Regions from separate parts of the Lysinibacillus sp. C5.1 genome, predicted to be linked through region 4. Evidence: riboswitches for the same ligand, from Rfam matches in the RefSeq annotation. Region 4 holds a riboswitch; each other region holds the start of a gene.
What was found. Region 4 has a riboswitch for cobalamin ahead of I5435_RS02345 (ABC transporter substrate-binding protein). Riboswitches for the same ligand answer to the same signal wherever they lie in the genome.
Positions count from the first base shown of each region.

Region 1 (4,178 bases), 870 kb from region 4:
TCTCCTTTTTATCATTAATTTAAGTACAGTGTAACACAATAAAATTAAAATTTAAAAACGTTCTGAAAGTAATGAAGGTAGGGATAAATCATGGAAAAAGAGATTTTAGAGCTTTTTAGTAATTTAACAGAGCGTGACCGTGAAATTGAATACGAGTCTTATAGAAAATTGATGAAGATTGTGCAAGAACCAGTTGATTGGACATATGCAGTTTGGGAACAACTTGTTAAAGCCCTTACATATAATAATGGACATGCGCGTGCGCGTGCTGCACAGTTTTTATGTGCATTAGCAGCAAAGAGTGATCCAGAAGAGCGTGTTCTTGATGATTTTCTAAAAATCTGGGCAGTGACGTATGATGAAAGTAAAGTAACAGCAAGACAGGCATTACAAGCAATCTGGCAAATTGGGCTTGCTGGACAGGTTCAAAGAGATTTAATTGTTTCTTATTTAGCGAAAAGGTTCCAAACTTGTATGGATGAAAAACAACCAACACTTATTCGTTATGATATAATTGTCTCTTTTAAGAAGTTATTTGATGCTACTAATGATCATAAACTATTGGATATTGCGATGAGGTTAATTGAAGAAGAGCAAGATACAAAATGTAAAAAGAAATATAAAACAGCCATCCGTTAACATAGCGAGATGGCTATTTTTATGGTGAGCGAGTTATTTTGAAGAAAGAAAAGTTATTGTTATAATGAAAAAAACAGTATTTTTGATTCATATAAATATAGGTCTTATTTACTTATATGGAATTTAGTATGCAATAGTTACTAAATTTCTAAAAAGCGACAAAACCATTTGTTGAGGAATAAGCAACATAATTATTCACGCAATATACAGGGTGAGGGGTTATAGTTGGTCATTCTATATAAAAAATAGTAACTAGAAAGGGTCGAGATAATGGGTATTTATAATTATTTAGTAAAGAAGCCAAACGGTGAAATTTTATCAATGGAAACATATCGTGGAAAGACGATGCTAATTGTCAACACAGCTAACCAATGTGATTTTACATATCAATTCGAAGATTTACAGAAAATGTATGATAAATATGGCGAGAATAATTTCGTTGTGCTTGGTTTCCCTTGTAATCAATTTGGAGAACAAAACCCAGAAGATGGAGCAAAGACGATTAAACTTTGTCAAATTAACTACGGGGTAACGTTCCCAATCTTTGAAATAGTTCAGGTAAATGGCGAAGGGACACATCCATTATTCAATTATTTAAAGCACGAAGTAGATTTTCGTGAATTCGGCAAAGCCAATATGCAGGAAAAGATGTTAGCAGAATCAATTATCCAAATTGCTCCTAGCTTTTTAGATGGGCGTAATATTCGTTGGAACTTTACGAAATTTTTAGTAGATAATCAAGGTAATATAGTGGAACGCTTCGAACCAACCGATTCCCAACTAGATATTGAGCAAGCAATTGAAAAAATTTTATAGCTAGCTCTTTTAGTCAGAATTATTAGGAAAGAATAACGAATAGCTGGTCATGATGTAGAAATAGTGCTAAGTAGTGTGTGGATATATTCGATTATGCTTCAATTTCATAACTATTTTTTTAAATCCATATATGATAAACTGCTATTCAAGTGAATAATTCTTGCAGAATAATGGTGCTAATTTAGCATAATCGGGAATTCGGTGTAAGACCGAAGCTGTTTCCGCAACTGTAAGTACAAAAATCATAATACATGCCACTGTCCAAAGACAACAGGATGGGAAGGCTTTATGAGCGCTACGAAATAAAGGTAGCAAACTGTACGAGCCAGGAGACCGACCGTTATTTAATGTATAAAAACTCTTCGGAAGCTAGGAGGATATACGGCAAATACATTAGCTGTCTTCGTCAGATAACACTATATATGCTATTTTCGTCGTTCCCTAGGGAGCGACGTTTTTTTATGCACCTTTTAAGCAAAATCTGTTCATGAAAGAAAGAAGGGGTTACAGATGAAAAAAGATGCGCGTTATTCTTGTTACCCGTTCATGCGTGAAAAAATATCTACAGTTGATTTTGAAATCCGTACAGATAGTTTAACAACGCATATCGGTGTAGCATTGGCTGCTGTAAAAGCCGAAGAAGTTGAAGTAGTTGGGGCAGATTTATTGACTATTTTGCCAATGGCATATCATGTCAATGGCTCGGTACGCGGCAAACTAGCGGTAACGGAAGAAGATTTATCATGGCTCAGTGATCGTTATGATTTTTATGTAGGACATGTAAAGGAACAAATTCAAAATTTTGTTTTGCCACAAGGCACGGGGGCTGCAACTGCGCTTCACTTATGTCGGAGTGAGGCAAAAAAATCGTACCGTGTGCTACACAAAGTGTCAGAGGAAAGGGAAGTACCGGACATTCTTTTCGACTACTTAGGATTACTAGCTAATGTATTTTTTGTTATGGCTGTTTACATGAATCAACAGGCTGGAATCGCTGAAATCCCGTTTATTAGTAAATCATATCCAATGAAGAAAAAGAAGGAGAATGAATAAAGTGAAAAAACTATTAAAATTCCAATGGCTTACTGTGTTAATGCTTGCGCTTGTATTGACAGGATGCGGCACAGCAGATAAAGCGAAAAATGACGATACATCTAAATCAGACCAACAAGTTGAGCAAAGTGGCTATAAAGTTAAGGATGATCGCGCTGTAGAAGTAGCATTTGATGCAGTACCGAAAACTGTTGTGTCATTACAACCAAGTAACACAGAAATTTTATTTGCACTAGGTGTTGGCGATAAAGTTGTCGGAGCTACAGAATATGATACGTACCCAGAAGAAGCAAAAAACATCGAACGTGTGTCAGATTCAGTGACATTTAATAGCGAACGAATTGTAGCCTTAAAGCCAGATGTTGTCATTGCGTACTCTACAGGAAATGAAGAGACACTAGATGCACTAAAAGGTCTTGAAGATGCAGGTGTAAAAGTATTTGTTATTCAATCAGCTGCATCATTTGAAGATGTTTATGGAGATATTCAACAACTTGCTGAAGTGATGGGTGTACAAGATAAAGGTGAGCAATTAAACAAAGAGATTAAAGCGAAAATTGCTGATGTTCAAGCAAAAGTAAAAAGTGTAGAAACACCAAAAAATGTTTACTTAGAAATTAGCCCAAAACCTGATATTTATACAACAGCAGCTGGTACTTTCCAACAGGAAATTTTAAATGCTGCAAATGTCAACAATGTATTTGGTGACCAAACAGGATGGGTAAAGGTTGCAGAGGAAGATGTTATTGCGAAAAATCCTCAAGTTATTTTAACAACTGTCAACTATGTAAAAGACCCAGTAGGGGAAATTCTAGGACGTGATGGATGGAATACGATTACAGCTATTGAAGATAAAGCAGTAAATGCTATTGATACAGATATTTCAAATCGTCCAGGACCTCGTATCGGGGAAGCTGTTGAGATGGTTGCAAAAGCTGTATATCCTGAGTTATTTAAATAAGGATAAACGGTAAAAACCTTTCATAATAGCTTAGGCAAAAGAGAAAAGAGGCTGGGACATAACCCTAAAATTCTAAATAGAGATACATTGGTTTTGATAAATTTTTGCTAAGAAAATATATAGAACATATTTACTATTATTTCTTTTGCAATGAATAATAAATTAGAAGGGTTCCCTAGTTGTTGGTAGCGGAGGTGGTGACTCTAGCGGGAAAAGCACATTATGTTAGATGCAACAGACCGCGCGTAGCGAGGGTTGCGGCTTACGGTGTGCCCGCAGAAAGCACCGCCGAAGCGGACAATACTGGCGCAGCAAAAAAGTGTTAGATTGACTGTCATCAATCTAACACTTTTTCTCTTTTTTCCATTATTTGTTTTTGCTATGCCGTTGTTGCCTGCTGGCATTTCTTCCTTTGTAGAAAGCATTTGCCTTAGCGGACAATAGCGTGATTCATGTTTTAAAATAAATATAGTTGAATAAATAAGGCATTGGATAATTGGTATTATCTTTGTTTGTTCTATAAAATAGAAGTAGAAATGATTGCTAACATAAGGGAGGCGTAGTGGATGACACAGTTTGACATGAAAGTTATTCCGTTTGAGGCAGTCTTGAATTTCCGCGACATGGGTGGCTATAAGACGAGGGATGGTCGTATCGTAAAGAATGGCTTACTATATCGTTCAGCTGCACTTGGTAAGATGACACAAGC
Region 1 is NZ_CP066226.1:4,326,715-4,330,892, reverse strand. It holds gene I5435_RS21260 (hypothetical protein) at 91-639, shown strand; gene I5435_RS21255 (glutathione peroxidase) at 910-1,455, shown strand; cobalamin riboswitch at 1,610-1,811, shown strand; gene I5435_RS21250 (hypothetical protein) at 1,966-2,508, shown strand; gene I5435_RS21245 (ABC transporter substrate-binding protein) at 2,510-3,469, shown strand; gene I5435_RS21240 (tyrosine-protein phosphatase) at 4,036-4,178, shown strand, end outside.
Region 1: it holds a riboswitch for cobalamin, as region 4 does, so the genes downstream of both, I5435_RS21250 (hypothetical protein) here and I5435_RS02345 (ABC transporter substrate-binding protein) in region 4, are expected to answer to the same signal.

Region 2 (4,178 bases), 670 kb from region 4:
GATAAACGACATGAAATTTTAAATGAAGACAATCAACAGGCGGTTCATCAAGTTTTATTACGGTGGTTAGAAAAGTATGATAGAAAATAAAATACAGCAAGCAGAGGTCGTAGCAATTGTTGGGCCAACAGCTTCAGGTAAAACAGCACTAAGCATTGAACTAGCCAAAAAGTACAATGGTGAAATTATTAATGGCGATTCCATGCAAATTTATAAAGGTTTAGATATTGGTACAGCGAAAATTACTGAAGAAGAGATGGAAGGTGTGCCACATCACTTATTAAGCTTCAAAGAGCCAACGGAATCCTTTTCAGTAGCGGAATACCAAGCGTTAGTACGCTCTAAAATTAATGAGATACAGGCGCGTGGTAAGCTACCGATTATTGTTGGAGGTTCTGGCCTATATGTACAAGCAGTCCTTTATGATTTTCAATTTACAGACGAGCAGGTTGATGACCTAGCACGTAAAGCTTATTATGAGGAGCTAGAAAAGTTAGGTCCAGAAGCTATGCATGCTAAGTTAGCAGCACTTGATCCGAAAACTGCTGAAACAATTCATCCAAACAATACAAGACGTGTGATTCGAGCGTTAGAAATGATTGAATTAAGTGGTGTTTCAAAGGCGTCAGAGGAACACAATCGTGGAGAAATCCCATTGTATCGCCACTTAATTATAGGACTTGGTCAAAATATGTCTCGCGAAGAACTTTATGAGCGCATTAATCTCCGAGTGGATGTCATGATGGATAAAGGGCTACTGCAAGAAGTGCAGGGACTATGGCAACAAAATATTCGAGGTGTACAGTCGATTCAAGCGATCGGTTATAAGGAATTGTATGATTACTTAGATGGTAGATGTACATTAGAAGAAGCAATCGAAAATTTAAAGCAAAATTCTCGACGTTATGCGAAAAGACAGTTGACTTATTTCCGCAATAAAATGGATATTCATTTTATTTGAAAAGACTAAAAACTTTAATAATTTCTAAAAATTACTAATTGATAAATTGGTAGAACATGCTACTATAGGAATGAAGAGGTAGAAAGAGAGTAGGGGAGGCGCATTCTATGAAATCAATCAATTTGCAAGATACGTTTTTGAACCATCTACGTAAAAACAGTGTTTTTGTAACTGTGTTTCTGTTAAACGGGTTCCAGTTAAAAGGAACTGTGAAATCCTATGATAACTTTACAGTATTATTAGTAGATGCTGAAAGTAAACAGCATCTCATTTACAAACACGCAATTTCTACATTCGTTCCAGCAAAGCAAGTCGAATTTTTAGAGGCAGAAGAATAAATAAAGTAAATAGAAACAGTTAGTGTTACATCACTAGCTGTTTTTTTTCGTTCACGCTATAATGTAATAGGAAATTGATATATTGGAGGATTTTATAGATGAAATCGATGGATACAACACAATTATTAGAACGATTAGATGCAAACGAAGACCTTTACATTATTGATGTGCGAGAAGACGATGAAGTAGCACAAGGTGTTATCCCTGGTGCGCAACATATTGCACTTGGGACAATCCCTGAGCGCTTGGATGAATTAGATACGACTAAACCATATATTATCGTTTGTAAAGCAGGTGGACGTTCTGCAAATGCTTGTGCATACTTAGAAGCACAAGGCTTTGACGTAACAAACCTTGAAGGTGGCATGCTTGCTTATGATGGAGAATTAGAATTTAAATAAGAAGATATATCGAGGTATGTAACAGGTCAGCTTGTTAAGTACCTCGTTTTTTATTGGACTAAAGTGCGAGTACAAAAATTTTTTCAATATTGACACTAAAAACACTTTGTCGTAAATTTAAAGTAATTACATAAAAGCATTAGGTGCCCACTTTGGGAGAATAGGGAATAAAGTGAAAATCTTTAGCGGTCCCACCACTGTAAAACGGAGTTTTATAGAGAATACCACTAGCATAGCTGGGAAGGTTCTATAAAATGTTGAAATTGAGCCAGGAGACCTGCCTAATTGCTTCGGATGATATAGACGATGGAAAAGTCTGTAGTTTATTTGTTATGAGATAAACTACAGGTTTTTCCATTTTTTTATTTCAATCTTTATGTAATAGGCTATTTAAAAAGGAGAAATGAACATGCAATTATTACAACAAACACTTCAACAGATTCAACATGCTAATAACGAAATAATGGAAAAAGCAAGGGACTATATAGATTCTCTTAGCAAGCCACCAAGTAGCTTAGGAAAACTTGAATCACTGGCTATACAATTGGCTGGTATTACAGGAGAGCTCTATCCTAAAATTGATAACAAAGCAATTATTGTCTGTGCAGGCGATCACGGTGTGTGTGATGAAGCCGTAACATCCAATCCGCAAGATGTAACATTTCTTCAAACATTAAATTTTCCAAAAGGGATAACAGGTGTTTGTGCTATTGCAAACATAACGAATGCCAAAATTGTAACAGTGGACGTAGGGGTAAAACAGGATATTCCGCTCGATGCGGGTGTTATAATAAAAAAAATAAAATACGGGACGGATAACATGGCAAAAGGTCCAGCCATGACAAGGGAAGAAGCCATTCAATCAATTGAAGTAGGAATTGAAGTAGCAACGGCAGAAATAGCACAAGGAGTTAATGTATTGGGTACAGGTGAAATGGGGATTGGCAATACTACACCAAGTGCGGCTATCTTATCCGTACTGCATGCGTGTCACCCACAAGAAGTGACAGGATTCGGTGCAGGGGTTGGATCAGGAGGAATTGCGCATAAAGTTGAAGTCATTCAAAACGCCATTGCCTTAAATAAACCGAATCGTCATGATGCGATTGATGTACTTGCAAAAGTGGGTGGGTTAGAGATAGGTGCGATGGCTGGTGTAATTCTGGCGGCTGCTGCCAATCGTAAGCCCGTTGTAATTGATGGCTTTATTTCGACAGTCGCTGCTCTTATCGCTTATGAACTCGAACCGAAAGTGCAAGATTATATTATTCCTTCCCATGCCTCTGAAGAACCGGGGGCAAAAATAGCTGCTGAACTGTTAGGAGTGGAGCCGATGCTTCATATGAACATGCGATTGGGAGAGGGTTCTGGTGCAGCTTTAGCCTTTCCAATACTCGATGCAGCTTGCTCTATGGTGAGCAACATGGCGACATTAGCTGAGTCTGTCGGGCTGGTAGAGAAGTAATCATTTGTTAAGTGCCGATAGGGAAAAATCATAGTTAAACATTTAAAGAGTAATTGTCTATAGCCAAAAGGAAGCTGGGGCAAAAGAGAAAAAGTGTTAGATTGAACCCAATCAATCTAACACTTTTCTGCTATGCCGTTGTTACCCGCTATCAACAACTAGGTGAACACTTCTAATTTTTTATTTATTGCAAAAGCAAGAATAGCTAAGTTCTACATCCTTAAGCTCGATTCAATTTTCGCAAAGGTAAGCGCCATTTCTTCATATATGAAAGTACTCGTAAAATTGTAATTACCCCGAATAACACGTATAAAAAGATATCTCCTTCTAGTAATTCCAATCCAATAAGTAGACCAGCAAGTGCTGCCCAGACACCGTAGATTTCATCACGTAGCACGAGTGGCTTACGTCCTGCCAATAAATCACGAACTATTCCACCACCTGAACCAGTTAAGACTGCGGCTACAATAACCGCACTAATGGGCATATTGAGCTTCACTGCATATAATGCCCCTTGTATAGCAAAAGCCGATAAGCCTATAGCATCTGTAAAATTGCCCCAACGATGCCAATGCTGTATAAGATGATGAGGAAAAATAAAAAATATCGTAATGGCAGCGATTGCAATTTGAAACATCATATCCTGTCCCCACAACGTTGTAACTGGTAAACCGATAAGTAAATTACGAATGGCACCGCCACCGAATGCAGTTACAATGCCAAGTATATATACACCGAATAAATCGTATTCTTCTTCCATTGCAATTATTGCCCCGGAAATAGCGAAGGCAATTGTCCCAATTATGCTAAAAACTTCCCAAGCCATCACTTTCCCTCCTTAAACGAGAATAATTTGTAGTAAGTCCGCCCCTTAGCTTAGCGTATTTAACAGCTAGACACAATAGCATTTTTTGCAGGGTTGCAAACAAATTGATAAGATAGGAAAGAACAATTTGAAACGGAGACGAAAACAATGACTTTTACAACCCATTTAACAGCAGAAACGTTAGCAT
Region 2 is NZ_CP066226.1:1,175,987-1,180,164, forward strand. It holds gene I5435_RS05380 (alpha/beta fold hydrolase) at 1-90, shown strand, start outside; gene miaA (tRNA (adenosine(37)-N6)-dimethylallyltransferase MiaA) at 77-961, shown strand; gene hfq (RNA chaperone Hfq) at 1,069-1,299, shown strand; gene I5435_RS05395 (rhodanese-like domain-containing protein) at 1,398-1,700, shown strand; cobalamin riboswitch at 1,825-1,999, shown strand; gene cobT (nicotinate-nucleotide--dimethylbenzimidazole phosphoribosyltransferase) at 2,110-3,165, shown strand; gene I5435_RS05405 (trimeric intracellular cation channel family protein) at 3,386-3,991, opposite strand; gene I5435_RS05410 (methionine gamma-lyase family protein) at 4,139-4,178, shown strand, end outside.
Region 2: it holds a riboswitch for cobalamin, as region 4 does, so the genes downstream of both, cobT (nicotinate-nucleotide--dimethylbenzimidazole phosphoribosyltransferase) here and I5435_RS02345 (ABC transporter substrate-binding protein) in region 4, are expected to answer to the same signal.

Region 3 (4,178 bases), 2.3 Mb from region 4:
CTCAGTCATGAGAAATACCTCCATAGATAATGAGGGATACGAAAATAATAACAATGCCTAACCAGTTTTTCTTGTTGTAGCTACTACTTTCCTGCCAATAGACAGCTTCGCCACCGCGTGCCTGCATCGCATTATTTAGTTCGCGACTGCGTTGGAACATTTCGGCAAACAGTGCTGCAATAAGCATGGAAATCGACCGAAGCCATTGCATGGGTGATTGATAACCAAGACGTGCTTGTTGTGCAAGATGAATTTTTTGCATGCTGTTCAAAAAGATAAAAATAAAACGGTATGTTAGCTCTACCAACTCCACAAATAAAGCTGGCAACCGCCATTGCCGTAAGACATAACAAATGGATTGTACGGAAGTCGTTAAAATTAAAAAATATAAACAACTAATACTGCCCAAAACGGTGAAAAACAGGTGCCGCGCTGTTATCAAGCTGTCATTTCCTATAAAAATGGTCCACTGGCTTAGCGAAAATGTCCATAGATGCGCCGGCAAAATACTAGCAGCAGGTGCAATCGAAATCAAAATAGATAGTAAACTGGAGAGCAAGAAAAAACTCGGTAAAAGCAGGAGTTTTGCATAATATTGTAAAGGAATTTTTGCGCCTAAAATGATAAAAGCACTCATTACAAGAAATGTAATGAGTGAAATTTGTTCATCTCTCATGATAAGCGACAATAGCAACAACCCAAGGGAGAACGTCATTTTTTCTAACGGATGAACGGACGCTAGTTTATTCATATAAGCATACTTATCAATGAGTAACATCGTTTAACCTTCTTTATGCTTACCGCGCATATAGCCCACGAAATAGCCAATAAAACCAGCGCCAATAGCGGCTTGTAAGACGAATAATAGACTTTCAATTTCACCACTTGGTGGCTCCCATAAGCTTTCAAACCATGGTTCGTATTCTTTGTTTATTTCACCAATGGCTGCTTCAGCTTCACCATCAGCACCGCCGAATTCAGCGCCTTTTTGGATGAATAGAGGGATGATTGCTAAAAATATCACAATAGCTAATAACAGTAAATTTTTCTTCATGTTAATGTGCCTCCTTTGCAGAGAAAACACGTAAAGCTTTTAATTCGCTTACATTGTATTTTTTTAAGAAATTCATCACAATGACAGTTAAAATCCCTTCACTAATCGCTAGAGGAATTTGTGTTAACGCGAAAATCCCTGCGAATTTCGTGAATGAAGCCATAAAGCCTCCCACTTCTGAAGGGAAGGCAAGTGCAAGTTGAACGGATGTGACAACATATGTACCCAAATCCCCAAGCATTGCTGCAAAAAAGACAGCGAGAGAAAAGGATAGACCGATTTTTTGAGCACCTTTAAAAACAGCATACGCAATCATTGGTCCTACAATCGCCATGGAAAAAGCATTTGCGCCAAGAGTGGTAATGCCACCATGCGCTAATAGTAACGATTGGAATAATAAGACGATTGTCCCAATCACACTCATTGCTAATGGGCCAAACAGGACTGTGCCAAGTCCAACACCAGTAGGGTGTGAGCAACTGCCCGTAACAGATGGAATCTTTAATGCAGATAAGACGAATGCAAATGCCCCTGATAGCCCTAATATCATTTTCGTTTCAGGGTTTTCATCAATTGTTTTGCGAATTGAGCGTAACCCTAAAATAATAAATGGAATCGAAATAATCCACCAAAATATCGCCCATTCAATCGGTAAAAATCCTTCCATGATGTGCATGGCAAATGCTTGTTTTGGTACTAGTAAAAATGCTAGTAGGAAGTAACTAAGTTTCCAAAAAGATAATTTCAAAATCTCTCCTCCTTAAATCAAAATTTTCGAATGTAGCGTGCGCAATAAAAAAAGCACTTCTCCTAATTTAGGAAAAGTGCATAGCTGAAAAAGCAAATAGAATCATCATCTGCTAAGCCGCACACCTATCCTCGTAGGTTGAAACGATCACGTTTTTTTCGGCAGGTCTCCTGGCTTTAGTTCAACGTTTTATAGGTCTTCCCGTCCATTGGACAGTGACATTCTCTATAAAACTCCCTAGTACAGTGGCGGGACCGCGCCGGACTTGAACCGGCTTCCCTTTTAAGCGAAATGGCTACACTTCGCACCGAAAAAAGATGAAATTGTGAGATTTCACGACACAGTGTAACATGTTTTTCCATTCGCAAGCTATCCTTTTTTTATAAAAAAATTTTTTCGTTGTTTGACATTCTAGAAAATTCAGATAAATACAAGAGAATAACGGTCGCTATCAATGAAATACTTGTTGAAATTTTATTAAAAATCTAATAAATGAAAAAGAAATGTTGAAAAGTATGAAAAAAATAGGCTATGATAGAGACAGTTTTTCAATTCATTTTAAAAACTTACAGCATTTCAATTTAATATAGATACATCTATAAGTGCTCGAAAAAGTTCGAGATAATAGGGAAATCGGTGTAAATCCGATACAGCCCCCGCTACTGTAATAGCTGATGAAATCGCAATGCCACTGAAAACTTGGGAAGGCGCGAGAGTAAAAGGAAGCTTAAGTCAGGAAACCTGCTTATTGATGGCATGCAAACTTTTCGGAGGGAGAAGTGAAGCGAGAGCGGATACGTGTATATTCGTTTTTATTTTGGCTTCTACAAAACCTTTACTCTTCGATATAGAGTGAAGGTTTTTTCTTTTTCCTAAAAGTAAATGAGGGGAGAAAAGCAATGACAACTTGGAACTTAGAGGGAATGAAAACGCATCTTTTTATTTGTAATGGCAGTAGCTGCATGAAAAAAGAGGCAGAGGAAATTACCCTAGCAATACGAGATGAAATCGAGAAATTAGCACTTGATAAGGAAATACATACGACAAGAACGCGCTGTAATGGCAGATGCAAAGATGCCTGTGTTGTCATCGCTTATCCACAAGGAAATTGGTATCGTGTGCCATCGGTTGAACACGGAAGAACACTTGTACAAGATTTAAACCATGACTCTTTACATAGTGAACATGTTTTTACACTGAAAGAAGGTACATTACAGCGTACACCGCAAACAACAGCCATTAAAGGCATCGATAAGGTGAAAGAGGGGTAAAAAATGGCGCAAAAAGGAAAGATTTTTGTTGTGGGCTTTGGCCCTGGTGATTTTAACCATATTACGACTCGTGCTGTGGAGGCACTGCAACAAAGTGAATTTATTATTGGCTATAAAACGTATGTTGAGCTTATTCAAGATTTAGTTAGTGCAAAGTCGATTGTTAGTACGGGCATGACAGAAGAAGTTTCACGAGCGCAAGAAGCAGTACGTCAAGCGGAAGCTGGCAATATTGTATCCGTTATTTCAAGTGGAGATTCGGGTGTATATGGGATGGCGGGGCTTGTCTATGAAGTGCTTATTGAGCTTGGTTGGACAGAAGCAACAGGTGTTGAAGTCGAAATCGTACCAGGTATTTCAGCTATTAATTCCTGTGCAAGTTTACTAGGTGCACCGATTATGCATGACTCTTGTACCATTAGTTTAAGTGACCATTTAACGCCATGGAATTTAATCGCCAAGCGTGTGGAAGCAGCAGCTATGGCAGATTTTGTCATCGCTTTATATAATCCAAAAAGTGGTCGCCGTACACGTCAAATTGTAGAAGCCCAGCGAATTTTACTTGAATATCGCTCGCCTGATACGCCTGTAGGTCTTGTCAAGAGTGCCTACCGAGAGCGTCAGGAAATTACGATGACGACTTTAGCAGAGATGCTTGAGCATGATATCGGCATGTTAACAACGGTTATTATCGGCAACTCTTCGACGTTTTTCTATGATAATAAAATGATTACACCGCGAGGCTATCAACGTAAATATACGCTCGGGGAAGAACAACAGCCTTTACGTCCTCATCAGCGTTTAAGAGAAGAAAATGAACCGTGGGCAATGAACCAAGAAACAGGTACTGCAAGCCATGATTTTGCGGCAGATCCAAATGCAGGACGGATGAAAAGTAATATTGCCATTACGCCTGTATCAACACCGACAAAATCGTCTTTAGAAATGGCAGCAACAGCACTTGCAATGGTGCAGGGGACAACTGCAACAAAAGCCACACCAAAGCTAGTTCAACAAAAAATGGAGTCAATTTTTGAACTAGCTGTTAGCCCTGGGGTAGCAAATAAATTTTTTACACCACAGCAGATGATGGCATTGGCTGAAG
Region 3 is NZ_CP066226.1:2,820,358-2,824,535, reverse strand. It holds gene I5435_RS13755 (energy-coupling factor ABC transporter ATP-binding protein) at 1-9, opposite strand, end outside; gene cbiQ (cobalt ECF transporter T component CbiQ) at 2-778, opposite strand; gene I5435_RS13745 (energy-coupling factor ABC transporter substrate-binding protein) at 782-1,054, opposite strand; gene I5435_RS13740 (energy-coupling factor ABC transporter permease) at 1,056-1,802, opposite strand; cobalamin riboswitch at 1,946-2,129, opposite strand; cobalamin riboswitch at 2,386-2,565, shown strand; gene I5435_RS13735 ((2Fe-2S) ferredoxin domain-containing protein) at 2,702-3,073, shown strand; gene cobJ (precorrin-3B C(17)-methyltransferase) at 3,077-4,178, shown strand, end outside.
Region 3: it holds a riboswitch for cobalamin, as region 4 does, so the genes downstream of both, I5435_RS13735 ((2Fe-2S) ferredoxin domain-containing protein) here and I5435_RS02345 (ABC transporter substrate-binding protein) in region 4, are expected to answer to the same signal.

Region 4 (4,178 bases):
CAGGTTCGAAAGGTTTAACATTATTTGCGGTCCCTTGGCGTCTAGACAATGGTAAGATAAACAACCTTCGCATTCGTCGTTTAAAAGATAAGCTCGGTGTGAGAGCAGTGCCATCAGGTGAGGTAGAGTTTGATGGTTCGTTAGCATATGTCGTTGGGGAACCAAATAAAGGAATCTATTATATGTTAGAGGCGCTTAATTTATCTAGAATTTGCAATGCAGTGGCTTCTATCGGTATTATGCGTCGCGGATTTTTAGAGGCGAAGCATTATGTGACTAATCGGAATGCATTTGGGCAACCTTTAATTCAATATCCTATGATTCAAGATACATTAGGGAAATATGCGGCGAAGGTCCATGTAGAAGTGGCTACTGTTTTCGACCTTATTCAATTGTATGACAGGGTAACGAGTGGTCAGGGCGATGAGCAGGATATGATTCTTAATCGCTTGAATATCGCCATTATGAAGAAAGAAACGGCTGAACAAGCGGTACATTATGCAAGCGAAGCGATTGAATTACATGGGGGAAATGGCTATATTGAAGATTTTGTTACGCCTCGTTTGCTTAGAGATGCGCAAGTACTTACGGTGTGGGAAGGTACAGCGAATATTTTAGCATTAGAGCTTATTCGCTTAGTCGATAAATATTTTGCCCATGAATTATTTGTACGAGTAATGCATGAGCGGTTGACTAAATTAGCAAATGGCTCATTAGTGCAAATTGTGGAAGAGCAACTAGCGAAATTAGAAGGTACATTACAAATATTTAGTTGTCTGGATGAAGCTACTAAATCATACGAGGCAAAGGGAGTAGCCGAAAAAATGGCTCATCTCTATGAAAGTGTAGTAGCAGTCGAATGGGCAGCTAAATTTGGTGGCAAATACGAAAAGCTAGCAGATATATATTTAGAAAATACATGGGCATTACGCGAAATTGGCGCACCCATGAAAACGGTCCAGTATTTTTCAGATATTATGTAAGGAAATAAGCCTTTTTAAAAAGTTTTCAGACGGTAGATAAACTCAAATTTTTGTGAGTTTATCTACCGTCTTTAGGGTGTCAGGCACGCACACAATTTTTGAAGCACATAGAATGGTGTCACTTTTTTTATCGTTCCCTATTTCTATTTTCATGTATAATAAAATCAACTGAATATTATAAAGGTTCTTTACTTAAGTAAAGTGAAAAGGGAAATCGGTGTAATTCCGATGCGGTCCCGCCACTGTAAGTGTGAGTTTTTTCAATGGATGCCACTGAAAGCTATTTTGGGAAGGCATGAAAAAGCATTTGGAGCACGAGCCAGGAGACCTGCCTTTATAGAACATTACATTTCAGCCTACGAGGATAGGATGGTGGTTTTTTTGTGCAAGCCCGCCTCTCGTTAAATGGACGAGGGCTTTTTTTATGTTTTGTAAGGCGACTATCGATAACCATTGAAAATAAAGGTGAGCAATCTCCATATTTAATAATGACAATCCCTATACTATCGATCAATCAAGTTAACAGAGCTAAAAAATGCACATACAATCTAAGGAGGATTCACAATGAAAAAGTATTGGAAGATAGGATTATCAGCATTTTTGGCAATGGGTTTACTTGCAGCATGTGGAGCACAACCGAAAAACGAGCAATCTGCATCAGAGCAGCAGGAGCAACAAGTAACCAAACAAGAAGAAGCAACATTTCCAGTGACAATAAAAGATGCTACTGGCAAAGATATCGTGCTAGAAGCACCGCCTGAAAAAATTGTTTCTCTTATTCCGAGTAATACAGAAATATTATTTGGGCTTGGCTTAGATGACGAAATTGTCGGCGTCAATGATTATGATGATTATCCACCGGAGGCAGCTAAAAAAGAAAAAGTCGGCAGTATGGAGTTCAATATTGAACAAATTATCGCCTTACAGCCAGATATTGTGTTTGCTCATGAATCAGGAATGGCTTCTTTAGATGGAGCGATGGAGCAGCTTGAGGCAGCAGGTGTAAAGGTATTTGTAGTGGCGAATGCAAGCGATTTTAATGAAACTTATACGACGATTGAGCAATTAGGACGCGCAACTGGTAAGTTACCGGAGGCACAAAAAATTATTGCTAATATGAAAGCCAAAGTGGAAGAAATCCAAGCGAAATTGCAGGATGTGGAACCAAAGAAAGTCTTTGTCGAAACGTCAGATGAGCCTGAAATCTACACACCTGGTAAGGATACATTTATGCAGGAAATGCTAAATATGATTCATGCTGAAAATATTGCAGCCGATACAACTGGTTGGTTCAAAATTGATGCGGAGCAAATTATTACAAAAAATCCAGATGTCATCGTTGTCACATACGATTATGTGCCAAATATTTTAACGAAAATTCCGCAACGTGCAGGCTTTGATACTATTACAGCTGTAAAAAATAAAGCAATTGTACAAGTAGATGAAAATTTAACAAGTCGTCAAGGCCTGCGTTTAGCAGATGGGCTTGAAGAGTTAGCGAAAGCCGTCTATCCAGAGGCTTTCGAGTGAGTAGAGCATTATTAGCCTATATTACAGCCATTACGTTACTTCTTGTTAGCATCTGGTGTGGCGTATCAATAGGCTCGGTTCATATTCCATTTGAAGTATTTTGGAATAGGGCGGCAGATGAAACAGCCGCTAATATTTTATGGAAAATTAGGTTGCCACGCGTATTGCTGGCAGGACTTGTTGGCGCATCGTTGGCGATTGCAGGGGCAGCCTTCCAAGGATTATTAAAGAATCCATTGGCAGATCCTTATACACTAGGTGTATCTTCGGGAGCGTCAGTAGGTGCTGTGGTGACATTATTTTTTGGTATCTCGATACCGGTTGTCGGGCTGTATGCATTACCAACGCTTAGTATGGTGGGTGCGGTACTAACAATGGTAGCTGTCATGAGCTTTGCCAGAATAGTCGACCGTGCACTGAAAATGGAAACACTTATTTTAACAGGTGTTATTTTTAGTTCTTTTTTAGGATCTCTTATATCCTTAATGATTGCATTATCAGGAGAAGAACTCCGCCAAGTGATAGGCTGGTTGCTTGGTTCAGTTTCGATGCGGGGCTGGCCGTATGTGCAGATGATTACACCATTTGTTGTCATAGGTTCTGCTATTCTGTGGACGCAAAGACGAGAGCTCAATGTTCTATTATACGGAGAAGAACGTGCAAAGCATTTAGGTGTCAATGTAAAGCGTAGTAAATATTTAATTTTAGTAGGGGGCTCCATGCTGACTGGTGCGGCTGTTGCTGTTTCTGGCACAATCGGTTTTGTCGGTTTAGTTGTGCCACATATGACACGCATGATTTGGGGTTCGGATCACCGTCATCTATTGCCGTTATCATTTATCAACGGCGCAACATTGCTAATTATTTGTGATTTAGTGGCGCGAACGATCATTATCCCTCGGGAATTACCAATAGGCGTTATTACTGCATTTATCGGTGCTCCTGTCTTTTCTTATATTTTCTATAAGCAACGTAGAAGCAAGGGGGTACGTGTATGATTATCGTTGAACACCTATCGGGTGGCTATGAGGACGTACCTATCGTCAAAGATGTTAGTTTTACCGTTGAAAAGGGGAAAATCCTTGGCATTTTAGGACCGAATGGTAGTGGTAAATCGACATTATTGAAAGTCATTAGTGGTCTATTGCCTGCAACAGCAGGAACGGTTTTTTTAGATGGCAAAAATATTAAACACTATAGTCCACGCGCGCTGGCGAAAAAGATGGCCGTCTTACCACAATTACATGCCAATGCATTTTCAAATACCGTGCGGGAAGCGGTATCGCTCGGTCGTTACCCGCATCAATCTGGTTTTTTTTCCAATTGGTCAGAGCAGGATGAACGAGCTGTTCAATATGCCATGGATCAAACAGGCGTAGCACGCTATGAGCATACATCGATGGAATTTCTATCGGGCGGCGAGCAACAACGGGTTTTTGTAGCGCAAGCTTTGGCGCAAACAGCAGAAGTATTATTGCTAGATGAGCCGACCAATCACTTAGATATTGCCCATCAACGTCAACTTTTGGATATGGTGCGTAAGGAAGCAATCGAGTGCGGTTTAACAGTTATTATGGTGCTACATGACATGAATTTAGCCTCTCTTTATTGTGATGAATTATTGTTAATGGAGAGTGGCTCTGTGCGTGCTTTAGGTGTACCACA
Region 4 is NZ_CP066226.1:505,499-509,676, forward strand. It holds gene I5435_RS02340 (acyl-CoA dehydrogenase family protein) at 1-983, shown strand, start outside; cobalamin riboswitch at 1,148-1,333, shown strand; gene I5435_RS02345 (ABC transporter substrate-binding protein) at 1,548-2,513, shown strand; gene I5435_RS02350 (FecCD family ABC transporter permease) at 2,510-3,511, shown strand; gene I5435_RS02355 (adenosylcobinamide amidohydrolase) at 3,508-4,178, shown strand, end outside.